3 regions of the Nocardiopsis sp. TRM 82005 genome follow, and region 3 is predicted to be linked to each of the others. Evidence: predicted binding sites of a transcription regulator. Region 3 holds the regulator's gene; each other region holds the start of a gene.
The links. Region 3 encodes HrcA, which represses chaperone genes, less so after heat shock. Its sites were predicted from a motif close to TTGGCACTCTCNNNNNGAGAGTGCCAA; they were not measured.
Positions count from the first base shown of each region.

Region 1 (4,275 bases), on a different contig from region 3:
CGAGCCCTGGCACTGGGAGTACGAGCGCTGAGGCCTCCGGGGGCGGCCCGCACGGGGCCGCCCCCCGATGCCGTCGGCCCCTCCTCAGACGGTTTCCGGGACGACCTCACTGGTGCAGTCGGCGCACCGGGTGGCCTTCTTGTCGATCTCGCTGAAGCAGTGGGGGCACGCGCGGACGGTGGCCTCCTCGGCCCTGGCGAACCGTTCCAGGGCCTTGGCGACGGGCAGGACCACGAGGAAGTACAGGACCGCGGCGGTGATCAGGAACGAGATCAGCGCGTCGATGAACGCCCCGTACAGGAAGCGGCTCCCGTTGACCTCGAAGTAGAGGTCGCCGAAGGCGGGGGCACCGCCGAAGATCCCGAGCAGCGGGGTGATGAATCCCTCGGTGAACGCGTCGATGAGGTTGGCGAAGACCGAGCCGATCACGACCGCGATCGCCAGCTGCACCAGGTTTCCCCGGAACAGGAACTTCTTGAAGCCTTGCATGGGACAGCCTTGTCGAACTTGTTCTCGTTGGCGCGAGTGCTCTGCCCCGGAAGCCGGGGCGGAGCGCTTACTGTGCGTGGTACTTCTATCACCCTGACCGTGCGCGGCGAACATGCGTGGACGGAGCGGCAGGGGGAGGGCCCGCGTGACGCACGGTCGGCCCCGTGCCCCGCGCGGACCGGCGGTCAACCGCGGATGGTGACGGACAGCCGTGAGGCGGTGGCGTGGCCCGCCAGGCTCCTGGCCTCGGCGGGTGTGGCGGCGATGAGGATCAGCGCGCCTCCCTCGCCGCCCTGGCCGGTCCCGTCCGGAAGGGCGAGGACGGGACGGTCGCTGACCACCTCCACGGCGGGTCCCGCACGGGCGGGCGCGAACTCGTCGTGGCCGCCGGCGGCGAGGACGTCCACCCGGCTGCCCGGGGAGAGCAGGCCCGCCGTGCCGGGATCGGCGACCCGGACCGGGGCGGCGACCAGGTCGGTCCCGTACGGGCGCGCGGGCGGATCGGAGAGGCGGGCGTCGGTGATCACCTCGCCGCGACGTACCGGGGCGTTGAGGAGGGATCCGGCCGTCGGGGCGTCGGCCGCCAGGGCGCCGCTCGGCACGGCGCCGGTGGAGAGGGACAGTTCGGCGAGGTCGCGTTCGGCGAGGGGAGCCGAGGCGTCGAGATCACGGGAGGCGACGAGGACCCGGGTGGTGGGCTCGGGGAGGGGTCGCACGGCCAGGACGGCGCTGACGAGCGCAGCGGCGGTCAGGAGGGCGGCGAGGACGCGCCGGTACCGGTCCAGGAGGCGGATGACCGCACGGCGGTGCCGGTAGGGGGGAGGGGGTTCGGTCATGGTTCAACGCTAGGCCGCGAAGGGGCCGTTCGGGCGTTGTCCACAGGCCCTTGTCAGGGACGGTCCTCCGGGCGGGACGCCGGCGGAGCGCGTGTCCTCACCCCGTGGGGCAGGACATGCCAAGCGCCGCCGAGTCCTCGGCGGCGCGGTGGCGGTCAACGGCCCGGTCGCTCAGCTGGCTGCGGTGGTGCTGCTGGAGCTGGAGCTGTTGCCGGACGTGCTCTTGGTGCTGGGCTCGGAGCCGGCGGAGGAGCCCTTGGCGTCCGAGGACGAGGAGTCGGAGGAGGACGAGGAGTCGGAGGCCGTGGAGTCGCCGCCGTCCTTGCCCTCGCCGGAGCCGGTCAGTACGGAGCTGTTGGAGCTCTTCCCGCTGTCGGTGCGGTAGAAGCCGGAGCCCTTGAACACGATGCCCACGGCGGAGTACACCTTGCGCAGGCGTCCCTCACACTCGGGGCAGACGGTCAGTGCGTCGTCGCTGAACCTCTGCACGACCTCCATCTGGCCGTCGCACTCGGTGCACGCGTACTGGTACGTAGGCACTGTTCGGGTCCTCCTTGCTGGCACTCTCGCCCGTTGACTGCTAAATAGTACGCGCTCGCCGACCGGAGCCGTAACAGGGTCTGGCACCGAACACGGACGGACGCCGGGGGCAGGATGCCGGATCGTCGTCGCGCGACCGCCAGCGACAACGCTTCCGGGAGTGGGATTCATCCCGTTCAGGTCCGTTCTCCGGGCCACACGCCCGCGTCGAACACCCGCAGGCCGCCTTCCGGGGTGAGTACGGCGTCCACCGGGAGATCGTGCGGCTCAGCGGGCAGTGACTCCACGAACTCCTCGTCGTGGACCAGGGCGATCGCGGGGGCGTGCGGACCCTTGCGGGCGAGGGCCCTGTCGTAGCATCCGGCGCCGCGCCCCAGCCGTGTTCCCCGGCGGTCCACGGCCAGCGCCGGGCAGACCACCGCGTCCGCCCGGGCCGGCGCCTCCGGCCCGTACCGGTGGCCGACCGGCTCCAGCAGTCCGTGCCCCGCCGGGGCCAGGGTGTCCGGTCCGTCGAAGGCCGCCCAGTCCAGGTGGCCGCCGGGCAGGAACACGGGCAGCAACACGTACGTGCCGCGCTTCCACAGCGCCGTCACCAGCTTGCGGGTGTCGGGTTCGCCGCCGACGGAGTAGTAGCAAGCGACCGTTCCGCCCATGGCCAGCCACGGCAGGCCCATGAGGGTGTCGCGGACCGCCGAGCCGACCCGGGCACGGTCCTCGGGGCCGCGAGCCCGCCGCCGCTCCAGGAACCCCTCACGCAGCCGCCGCTTGGCCGCGCGCCGTTCGCTCTCTTCCATGGCCCCAGTGTGGCACCGCCGCGGCCCGGGCCGTCCGCCCAGCCGGTTACCACGTGCGGTGAACACCGGATGGCGATTCCCTCTCCTTCGCCCGAAACCGCCGGAACTTCTTGACACCCGCCAGTGTGTGGGGACGCCGAGATGGCGGGGGACTGGCCTAAGGTGCCGACATGAACGACTCCACCAACCAGAAGCGGCCCTCCGGTCCGGTACCCGTCACGAAGGCGGTCGTGCCCGCCGCCGGCCTCGGCACGCGGTTCCTGCCCGCGACCAAGGCCACGCCCAAGGAGATGCTGCCGATCGTGGACAAGCCCGCGATCCAGTACGTCGTGGAGGAGGCGGTCGCCGCCGACCTCCAGGACGTACTGATGATCACGGGCCGCAGCAAGCGCTCCATCGAGGACCACTTCGACCGGGCCTACGAGCTGGAGGAGGCCCTGGAGGCCAAGGGGGACAGCGCGCGCCTGCGGTCGGTGCGCGAGTCCAGCGACCTCGCCCAGATGCACTACGTCCGCCAGGGAGAGCCGCGCGGCCTGGGCCACGCCGTGCTGTGCGCGGAGGCGCATGTGGGCGACAACCCGTTCGCCGTGCTGCTGGGCGACGACCTCATCGAGTCCGCCGACCTGCTGTGCCGCATGATCGAGGTCCGGGAGAAGCACGGCGGTAGCGTCGTCGCGCTCATGGAGGTGGAGCCTGAACAGGTGTCGCTGTACGGGTGCGCGGGCATCGAGCCCACCGACGAGGACGACGTCGTCACCGTCACCGACCTGGTCGAGAAGCCCGCACCGGAGCAGGCGCCGAGCCGCTGGGCGATCATCGGCCGCTACGTCTGCGACCCGGCGGTCTTTCCCGTCCTGCACGAGACACCGCCCGGACGCGGCGGCGAGATCCAGCTCACCGACGCCTTGCGTGAGCTGGCCCGGCGCAAACCCGAGGACGGGGGCACGGTGCACGGTGTCCTGTTCCGCGGCCGCCGCTACGACACCGGCAACAAGGCCGACTACATCCGCACGGTGGTGGACTTCGCCTGCCGCCGCCCCGATCTCGCCGAGGAGCTGCTGCCCTGGCTGCGCGACTTCGTCGACCGCAAGGAGGCGGGACGCTCCTGAGGGTCCGGCGGTGCTCTGACCAGCGCCCCCGGCCGACGAACGGGGCGCGAGGGGGCCGGGACCGCCGCGCTGAGGGCCGGACGCGGCAAGAATGGGGCGTGGGACGTCTCCCGAGGCGCGGGGGACGCGCCACCAAGAAACCGCGAACCGGGAGGAACACCGTGAAGAGCGTCGAACAGCACGTCGCCGATGTCCTGGCTCTGACCGCCGAACCCGAGCCGTCCGAACTGGACCTGCTCCAGGCGCACGGCGCCGTGTTGGCGGAGGCCGTCACCTCGCCCGTGTCGCTGCCGGGCTTCGACAACTCGTCCATGGACGGGTACGCCGTGCACGCCGCCGACCTGGAGTCGGCCGCCCCCGACACCCCCGTAAGGCTGCCGGTGGTAGCCGACATCCCGGCGGGGGACCCCTCCCCGACCGCGGTCCTGCCGGGCATGTGCGCCCGCATCATGACCGGCGCGCCCATGCCCTCCGGGGCTGACGCGGTTGTCCCGGTCGAGTGGACTG
Region 1 is NZ_JBWDTQ010000035.1:20,575-24,849, forward strand. Features, by position in the region: gene AC0T5L_RS24300 (D-alanyl-D-alanine carboxypeptidase family protein) at 1-31, shown strand, start outside; gene mscL (large conductance mechanosensitive channel protein MscL) at 85-489, opposite strand; gene AC0T5L_RS24310 (CpaB family protein) at 675-1,325, opposite strand; gene AC0T5L_RS24315 (FmdB family zinc ribbon protein) at 1,497-1,865, opposite strand; gene AC0T5L_RS24320 (5-formyltetrahydrofolate cyclo-ligase) at 2,042-2,659, opposite strand; gene galU (UTP--glucose-1-phosphate uridylyltransferase GalU) at 2,830-3,768, shown strand; gene glp (molybdotransferase-like divisome protein Glp) at 3,930-4,275, shown strand, end outside.
Region 1: AC0T5L_RS24315 (FmdB family zinc ribbon protein) is a predicted target of HrcA. The motif match lies at 1,883-1,909, and genes of this name have one in related genera.

Region 2 (4,275 bases), on a different contig from region 3:
TGGCCGTGACCGTCGTCTTCCTCCTCCTCGGGCTTGTCCACGACCAGCGCTTCGGTGGTCAGCAGCATGCCCGCGATGGAGGCGGCGTTCTGGACGGCGGAGCGGGAGACCTTGACCGGGTCGATGATGCCCTCGGCGGTCAGGTCGCCGTAGGCGCCGGTCGTGGCGTTGTAGCCGTGACCGACCTCCATCTCCGCCACGCGGTGGGTGACCACGTAGCCCTGGGCGCCCGCGTTCTCGGCGATCCAGCGGGCGGGCTCGACCAGGGCGCGGCGGACGATCGCCACACCGGTGGCCTCCTCGCCGGTCAGGTCGAGGTCGTCCAGTGCGGACACGGCGTGCACCAGGGAGGCGCCGCCACCGGCGACGATGCCCTCCTCGATGGCCGCGCGGGTCGCCGAGATGGCGTCCTCGAGGCGGTGCTTCTTCTCCTTGAGCTCCACCTCGGTGGCCGCGCCCACGCGCAGGACGGACACGCCGCCCGCGAGCTTGGCCAGGCGCTCCTGGAGCTTCTCGCGGTCCCAGTCGGAGTCGCTCGCCTCGATCTCCTTGCGGATCTGGCGAACGCGGTCCTCGACCTCGGACTGCTCACCGGCACCGTCCACGATGGTGGTGGTGTCCTTGGTGACGGTGACACGGCGGGCGCTGCCGAGCGTGTCGACGTCGGCGTTGTCCAGGGTCAGGCCGACCTCTTCGGCGATGACCTGGCCGCCGGTGAGGACGGCGATGTCCTGGAGCATGGCCTTGCGGCGCTCTCCGAAGCCGGGCGCCTTGACCGCGGCGACGTTGAGCGTGCCGCGGATCTTGTTCAGCACCAGGGCGCCCAGTGCGTCGCCCTCGATGTCCTCGGCGATGATGAGCAGCGGCTTCTTGCTCTGGAGAACCTTCTCCAGCAGGGGCAGCAGCTCGTTGAGGTTGCTGATCTTGCCCTGGTGGATCAGGACCAGCGTGTCCTCCAGCACCGCCTCCTGGCGGTCGCCGTCGGTGACGAAGTAGGGCGAGATGTAGCCCTTGTCGAACTGCATGCCCTCGGTGAAGTCCAGGTCCAGACCGAAGGTCGGGGCCTCCTCCACCGTGATGACGCCGTCCTTGCCGACCTTGTCGAACGCCTCGGCGATCATGTCGCCGATCTGGGCGTCCTGGGCGGAGTTGGTCGCGACGTAGGCGATGTCCTCGCGCTCCTCCACGGGGCGGGCGCGCTCCAGCAGGACCTCCGACACCTTGTTGGCGGCGGCGTCGATGCCCTTCTTCAGGGACATCGGGGAAGCGCCGGCGGCCACGGTGCGCAGACCCTCGCGCACGAGGGCCTGGGCGAGCACGGTCGCGGTGGTGGTGCCGTCACCGGCGGCGTCGTTGGTCTTGGTGGCGACCTCCTTGACCAGCTGGGCGCCCAGGTTCTCGTAAGGGTCGTCCAAGTCGATCTCACGGGCGACGGTCACGCCGTCGTTCGTGATGGTGGGGGCACCGAACTTCTTGTCGATGACGACGTTGCGGCCGCGCGGGCCGAGCGTCACCTTCACGGCGTTGGCGAGGCGGTCGACGCCCCGTTCGAGAGCGCGACGGGCGTCGTCCTCGAACTCCAGGATCTTCGGCATATGAATGCTTCCTCTTTGGGCTGGTCAAAAAACGGGCATCCCGCCCGCCCGGCGATATGCCGACCGGTGCGGGATGCGGATGACTCCGAGCCCGGCGATCCGGGCCCCGTCAGGACCTACTTGTCGACGACCGCGAGCAGGTCGCGGGCGGAGAGAACCAGGTACTCCTCGCCGTCGTACTTGACCTCGGTGCCGCCGTACTTGCTGTAGAGGACGACGTCGCCGATGTTCACGTCCAGGGCGACGCGCTTGCCGCTGTCGTCGAGACGGCCGGGGCCCACGGCCAGGACCTCGCCCTCCTGGGGCTTCTCCTTGGCGGTGTCCGGGATGACCAGACCGGAAGCGGTGGTCTGCTCGGCCTCCAGCATCCGGACCACGACGCGGTCCTCCAACGGCTTCAGCACGGTCTTGGTGGCGGTCGACACTGTGTGACCTCCCCCTTCAAGGTTTCGGTGTCCTGTCTGCGACCCGTACTGATGCACGGGCCGACTGCGAAAAAGGGGCGACCACGGCGGCCTGTCGTCGCGGGTGCCAGACCGGCCTCGTCGCGATTAGCACTCTACCCCCGAGAGTGCCAGAATGGAAATGTGACCGTGATCCCCGGTGAGAGGCCCCTCCCAGCCCGGGGCGCCCGGGAACCGGTCGCCCCGGGATCGGCGGAGCTTCGGCCGGACCCGTCCGCGACGGCCGGAGCGACCAGCCTGGGACGCTCTCCGACGACCGCTCTTCGACGCTTGAGGGGAACCCATGCGCGTGCCCGCCTTCGAGGCGCTGCTCACCGACGCGGGCCGGGAGGTGCTTGCGGGGGTGGACCCGAAGGCCGCCGCCCGGGACCGGCTGACCACGGCCTCCCTGCTGCGCGACGACCCGCGCGTGGCGGCCCTCGACCCCGGTCTACCCGCGTCGGAACTGGTAAACGCGGTCCTGACCCAGGTGTTGCTGCGCGAGCGCGGCCGGGCCAAGCTCGGCGAACGCGCGGAGCGGATGTTCTTCACCCCCGACGGCCTGGAGCAGGCCACCCGGCGGGTGGTGGCCGACTACCGCGCGGAGCGGCTGGCGCGGGCCGCCCCTTCCGTCCTGGACGGCGCCGCGGCGGGCGACCTGTGCTGCGGGATCGGCGCGGACCTGCTGGCGCTGGCCGAGCGCGGTGTCCCGGTGGAGGGCGTGGACGCCGACCCGCTGACGGCGGCCGTGGCGCGCGCCAACATCGAGGCCCTCGGGCTGTCCGACCTGGCCCGGATCCGCGAGGGCGACGCCGCTGAGGCCGTACCCGGCCGGTACCCGCTGCTGTTCTGCGACCCGGCCCGGCGGGGCGGGCGTGGCCGGGTGTTCGATCCGGCGGCCTACTCCCCGCCGTGGGACGTGGCGGCCGAACTGGCCAGGGGCTCGGGGGCGGCCTGCCTCAAGGCCGCGCCGGGCATTCCGCACGAGGTGCTGCCCGATGACGCGGCGGCCGAGTGGATCTCGGTGGACGGAGAACTGAAGGAGACGGCGCTGTGGTTCGGCGCGCTGGCCGGGGGGACGCCGCGCCGGGCGACGGTGCTGCACGAGCGGGAGGGGCTGCTGGCCCGCGAGGGCCCGGTGGCGCACCTGGACGCCGCCCCCGGGCGGGGCCCGGCCCCGGTGGCCGGGCCCCGGCGCTACCTGTACGACCCGGATCCGGCCGTGGTGCGCTCGCACCTGGTGGCCGAGGCGGCGGCCCGGGTGGACGGCGCCTTGCTGGATGAGCGGATCGCCTACTTCACGGCGGACAGCGCGGTCGTTTCGCCGCTGTGGCGGGTGCTGGAGGTCCTGGAGGTGCTGCCGTTCTCCCTGAAACGGCTGCGTTCGGCGGTGCGGAAGTTGAATGCCGGGACGGTGACGATCAAGAAGCGGGGTTCGGCGGTGGACACCGAGAAGTTGCGCCGGGAGCTTCGGGCCTCCGGCCCGGAATCGGTGACCGTCGTGCTCACCCGGATCGGCGAACGGCCCTTCTGCCTGCTGTGCCGCGAGGTCGAGGACCGGGTCACGGTATGAGGGACCCGTGCGCGGTGCGGGGGCCGGGCGCGGATCCCGGGTCACGGGGGCAGGCCAGATCGTTACCTTCCGAACCCATATCTTTGGCCGGCCCCTGGGGATAGAGGTGTCCGTGTCGTTAAACTGGCCACCGCTGAATTCTTTCCCTTCTCATGGGTTCACCCGGAAGGCCATGGTTGTTCGATCCGTCCGGCGGTTCGACCAGGACATGGACCTCGCCTCTTGTGTATACACACAGTCACGCTAAAGTTACGATGAGGCAGTACCGATGCGGGAGCGCCGCCCGCCCGGGGACCATCGAGAACCCGTCCTGTCCGGAACCCACCGTCCGTTCCCCCTCAGGCAGGCACGGGAGCGCCAGAAAAATAAGGAGCACCTCGGTGGAACAGACCAATCACAACTTCCTCAATGAGGGAGGTCAGGCCGGGATCTCCGACCGGATGCGCGACCTGCTCTCTCAGGCCGCCCAGGAGCACGTCTCCGAGCAGAAGTCGCAGGGCGTGGTCAGCGAGGAGATGCGCCAGCGCCTCGAGGGCATGGAGTGGCTGCTCCGCGAACTGCGCGAGCGCGAGCTCACCGCCCTCTCCGAGTCGGTCGCCACGGTCAACAGCCGTGTCGACGATTTCCTGGCCCGGCCGCCGGAATGGGCGGAGACCCTCGCCGA
Region 2 is NZ_JBWDTQ010000001.1:13,498-17,772, reverse strand. Features, by position in the region: gene groL (chaperonin GroEL) at 1-1,595, opposite strand, end outside; gene groES (co-chaperone GroES) at 1,712-2,020, opposite strand; gene AC0T5L_RS00060 (class I SAM-dependent methyltransferase) at 2,343-3,611, shown strand; gene AC0T5L_RS00055 (coiled-coil domain-containing protein) at 3,992-4,275, shown strand, end outside.
Region 2: groES (co-chaperone GroES) is a predicted target of HrcA. The motif match lies at 2,147-2,173, and genes of this name have one in related genera.

Region 3 (4,275 bases):
GGGTTCGTCCTGGTGCGGCCCGGTGACGAAGTCGATCAGCTCCTCCACCCGGCCGAGCAGGGATGGCTCCAGATCAGCATAGGTACGGACCGAGCCCAGGATCCGGCGCCACGCCTCACCCGTCTCCATCCGCCACCCCAGGGCCCGCACGACCCCCTCCTTCCAAGGGAGGCCGCGCGGCACCTCGGGCCAGCCAGCGATACCCACGGCCCGCGGACGCACCGCCTGCCACACGTCGACGTGGGGATGGCCGACCACCAGCACGTGCTCGCCGCACACCCGCTCGGCGATCCGGGTCTCCTTGGATCCCGGGACCAGGTGATCCACCAGGACTCCCAGGCGCCTGCCGGGTCCGGGGGAGAAGTCCGCCACGATCGAGGGCAGGTCGTCGATTCCCTCCAGGAACTCCACGGCCACCCCCTCGACGCGCAGGTCGTGGCCCCAGACCTTCTCCACCAGTTCGGCGTCGTGGACGCCCTCCACGTAGATCCGGCTCTCCCGGGCCGTGCGCGCCCGCGCGTCGGGCACGGCCACCGACCCGGAGGCGCTGCGCAGCGGCCCCCGCGGGGTCGCTGCGGGGCGCACGAGCGTGACCGGTTCGCCGTCGACCAGGAACGCGGCCGGAGCGAGGTCGAACACTCGTCGTCGGCCGTGCCGGTCCTCCAGGGTCACGGTCGCCTTGTCCCAGGCCACCACGGCTCCGCAGAACGTCTCGTCGGCGTCCTCCACGACCAGGTCGCGGGCCAGGGACACCTCGCGCACGACTCTCTTCCTCGGTCTGCGCCAGTCCCCTGCGAGCACGTCACGGCCGTAACGGCTGGTTCCCTTGGTTGCCACGGTCGTGCAGTCTACTGGTGCGGGGCCCGGCCGCTTCGGCGCTGTTGGCGCGCGCCGCCGATCCGCCGGGGAGAAAGGAAGGGGCCGTTCCCCGGCGTTACTACCCACGGGTAGCCAGTCGGGTTTGCGGCTGGGCATAGAATTAGCACTAAGGACCATGGAGTGCCAGGAGGTGGCGAGTTGCTGGACGAGCGCAAGCTCGCGGTCCTGCGTGCCGTCGTTGAGGACTTCGTCAACACCAACGAGCCCGTGGGATCCAAGGCCCTAGCCGACCGGCGCAGGCTCGGTGTCTCCCCGGCGACGATCCGCAACGACATGGTCGCCCTGGAGGAAGACGGTTACATCACCCAGCCGCACACCAGTGCGGGGCGGGTACCCACGGACAAGGGGTACCGGCTCTTCGTCGACCGGCTCTCCTCGGTCAAACCGCTCTCAACCGCGGAGCGGCGCGCCATCGAGTCCTTTCTCACAGGTGCCGTGGACCTGGACGAGATCGTCGCCCGCACGGTGCGGCTCCTCGCCCAGCTCACCCGTCAGGTCGCGATCGTCCAGTACCCCTCGCTGACCCGCTCGTCGGTCCAGCACGTGGAGCTGATCCCCCTCGGGGGACAGCGGGTCATGATGGTCGTGATCACCAACACGGGCCGTGTCGAACAGCGTGTCATCGACGGTCTGGGCATGATCAAGGAAACCACCGTCAACGACCTGCGCGGCATGCTCAACCGGGCTATCGCCGGGCTTCACCTCGGCGACGTGCCCGACGCGGTGGAGGACCTGCCTTCCCAGGTCCCGCCCGAACACCGCCATATGGCGGTTTCGGTCCTCTCCGTCCTACTGGAGAGCCTTGTCGAACGGCATGAGGAGAAGCTCGTCCTCGCCGGGACGGCCAACCTCGCCGCCGTCGACTTCACCGCCAGCCTGCGGGGCGTCCTGGAGGCACTGGAAGAGAACATGGTTCTCATCCGTTTGTTGGGAGAGGCGAAGGACCCGTCGATGCTCACGGTGCGCATCGGCGCGGAGAACTTCCACGAGGGCCTACGGTCCACCTCCGTCGTCTCGGCCGACTACGGTGTGGGAAACCAGTCGCTCGCCAAGATCGGCGTGGTGGGACCCACCCGGATGGACTACCCGGGAACGATGGGAGCAGTACGCGCCGTGGCTCGGTACATCGGACAGATTTTGGCAGGACAGTAACTCAGTGGCCAGAGACTATTACCAGGTTCTCGGGGTGCGTCGGGACGCGTCCAAGGACGAGATCAAGAAGGCCTATCGGAGGCTCGCCCGCGAGCTGCACCCGGATATCAACCCGGACCCCGCTACACAGGAGCGCTTCAAGGAGGTGACCCAGGCCTACGAGGTCCTCTCCGACGAGAGCAAGCGTCGGATGTTCGACATGGGACAGGACCCGTACGCCCCCGGTGGCGGCGGCGGTGCCGGCGGAGGCTTCGGCGGCGCGGGCGGATTCGCCTTCGACGACATCATGAACGCCTTCTTCGGCGGCGGCCAGCCCGGCGGGCGCGGCCCCCGGGAGAGGGTCCGCCGCGGACGCAGCATCAAGATCCGCGTCGAGCTGGACCTGGCGGAGACCGCGTTCGGGGTCAGCAAGGAGATCACCTTCCCCACCGCGATCCTGTGCGATACCTGCCAGGGCGAGGGGACGGCGGCCGGGTCGCACCGCAACACGTGTGACATGTGCCACGGACAGGGGGAGGTCTCCCAGGTCACCAGGTCCTTCCTGGGGCAGGTCATGACCTCCCGTCCCTGCCCGCAGTGCTCAGGCCAGGGGTCGATCATCACCAACCCCTGTGGCGACTGCGCGGGCGAGGGCCGTGTACGCGAGAAGGTCACCCGGACCGTCAAGATCCCCGCGGGCGTCGACGACGGCACCCGCATCCAGCTCGCCGGTGAGGGCGAGGTCGGTCCCAACGGAGGCCCGCGCGGCGACATCATCCTGGAGATCGTCCAGCGCCCGCACTCCACCTTCGAGCGTCGCGGCGACGACCTGCACTGCACGGTGACCGTTCCCATGACGGCTGCCGCGCTGGGCGCGTCGTTCTCCTTCGACACCCTCGACGGGACCGAGAACATCGACCTGCGCCCGGGCACCAACTCCGGGCACGTCATCACCCTCCCCAGCAAGGGGATCAACCACCTCGACGGCGGTGGCCGGGGCGACCTGCGCATCCGCGTCGACGTGGAGACCCCGGGCAAGCTGGACGAGGAGCAGGAGGCGCTGCTGCGCAAGTTCGCCGAACTGCGTGGTGAGGACCAGAACCCGGGTCGCTTCAGCCCCGGGCACGGTGGCTTCTTCTCCAAGATTCGTGACGCCTTCGGCACCAAGTGACGCCGCCGGTCTTCCTGGTCGCGACCGCGGACCTCGCGGCCGACCAGGTGGCGGTGGGCGGCGCTGAGGGCCACCACGCCGCCGTGGTGCGGCGTATACGGGAGGGCGAGGCCGTCGACCTGTCCGACGGCCGGGGCCTGGTCGCCCGCTGCACGGTGACCGCCGTGGCCAAGGACCACATCGTCTGCGCGGTGGTGGAGCGCCGGGAGGAACCGGCGCCCCGCCCCCGCCTGACCGTGGTCCAGGCGCTGCCCAAGGGCGACCGGGGCGAGCTGGCCGTGGAGATGATGACCGAGGCCGGGGCCGATGCGGTCGTGCCCTGGGCGGCGGAGCGCTGCGTCACCCGCTGGAAGGGTGCCCGAGCGGACAAGTCGCTGGCCAAGTGGCGTGCCACCGCACGCGAGGCGGCCAAGCAGGCCCGGCGCGGACGGCTGCCCGAGGTCGCCGACCTCGCGGACCTCTCCACGGTGGCCGGCCTGCTGGCCGCCGCCGAGTTGGGGGTCGTGCTGCACGAGGGCGGGGACAGCCGCCTGTCCGAGCTGGAACCGCCCAGCGGCGACGGCCCGGGAGTCGTCCTCGTGGTCGGCCCCGAGGGCGGTTTCTCCGACGCCGAACTCGAAGCGTTCGCCGGAGCGGGCGCGGTCCGGGCACTGCTGGGACCGAGCGTGCTACGCACGTCCACGGCCGGGGTCGCCGCGCTCTCGGTGCTCCAGGCGCGCACCGGACGCTGGTAGGGGCTGCTTCCCGAGTCCTACGACACGGGCCCCGTGGACGTCAGAGGCGGCCCCCGGACCCTCAACGGGGTCCGGGGGTCGCCTCTGACGCGTGTGAGGGGGCTCAGCCCCCGGTTTCCGACTTACCGCTGGTGTCGCTGTCGGTGGTGTCGGAGCTGTCGTCGTCGCTGCCGGTGTCCTCGCCGCTCTCGCCGTCGCCGGCACCGGTGTCATCACCATCGCGGTCCCCGCCGGTGCCACCGTCGCTCTCGCCGTCGTCTGCGCCGGTGTCATCGTCGCCGCTGCCGCCACCGGTACCCGTACCGGTGCTGGGATCCTCGGCCGGCTCGCAGCCCTCGTCGGCGGACGCGGCGGTCTCCT
Region 3 is NZ_JBWDTQ010000009.1:74,943-79,217, reverse strand. Features, by position in the region: gene AC0T5L_RS06485 (DUF3097 domain-containing protein) at 1-837, opposite strand, end outside; gene hrcA (heat-inducible transcriptional repressor HrcA) at 1,018-2,031, shown strand; gene dnaJ (molecular chaperone DnaJ) at 2,036-3,181, shown strand; gene AC0T5L_RS06470 (16S rRNA (uracil(1498)-N(3))-methyltransferase) at 3,178-3,915, shown strand; gene AC0T5L_RS06465 (hypothetical protein) at 4,019-4,275, opposite strand, start outside.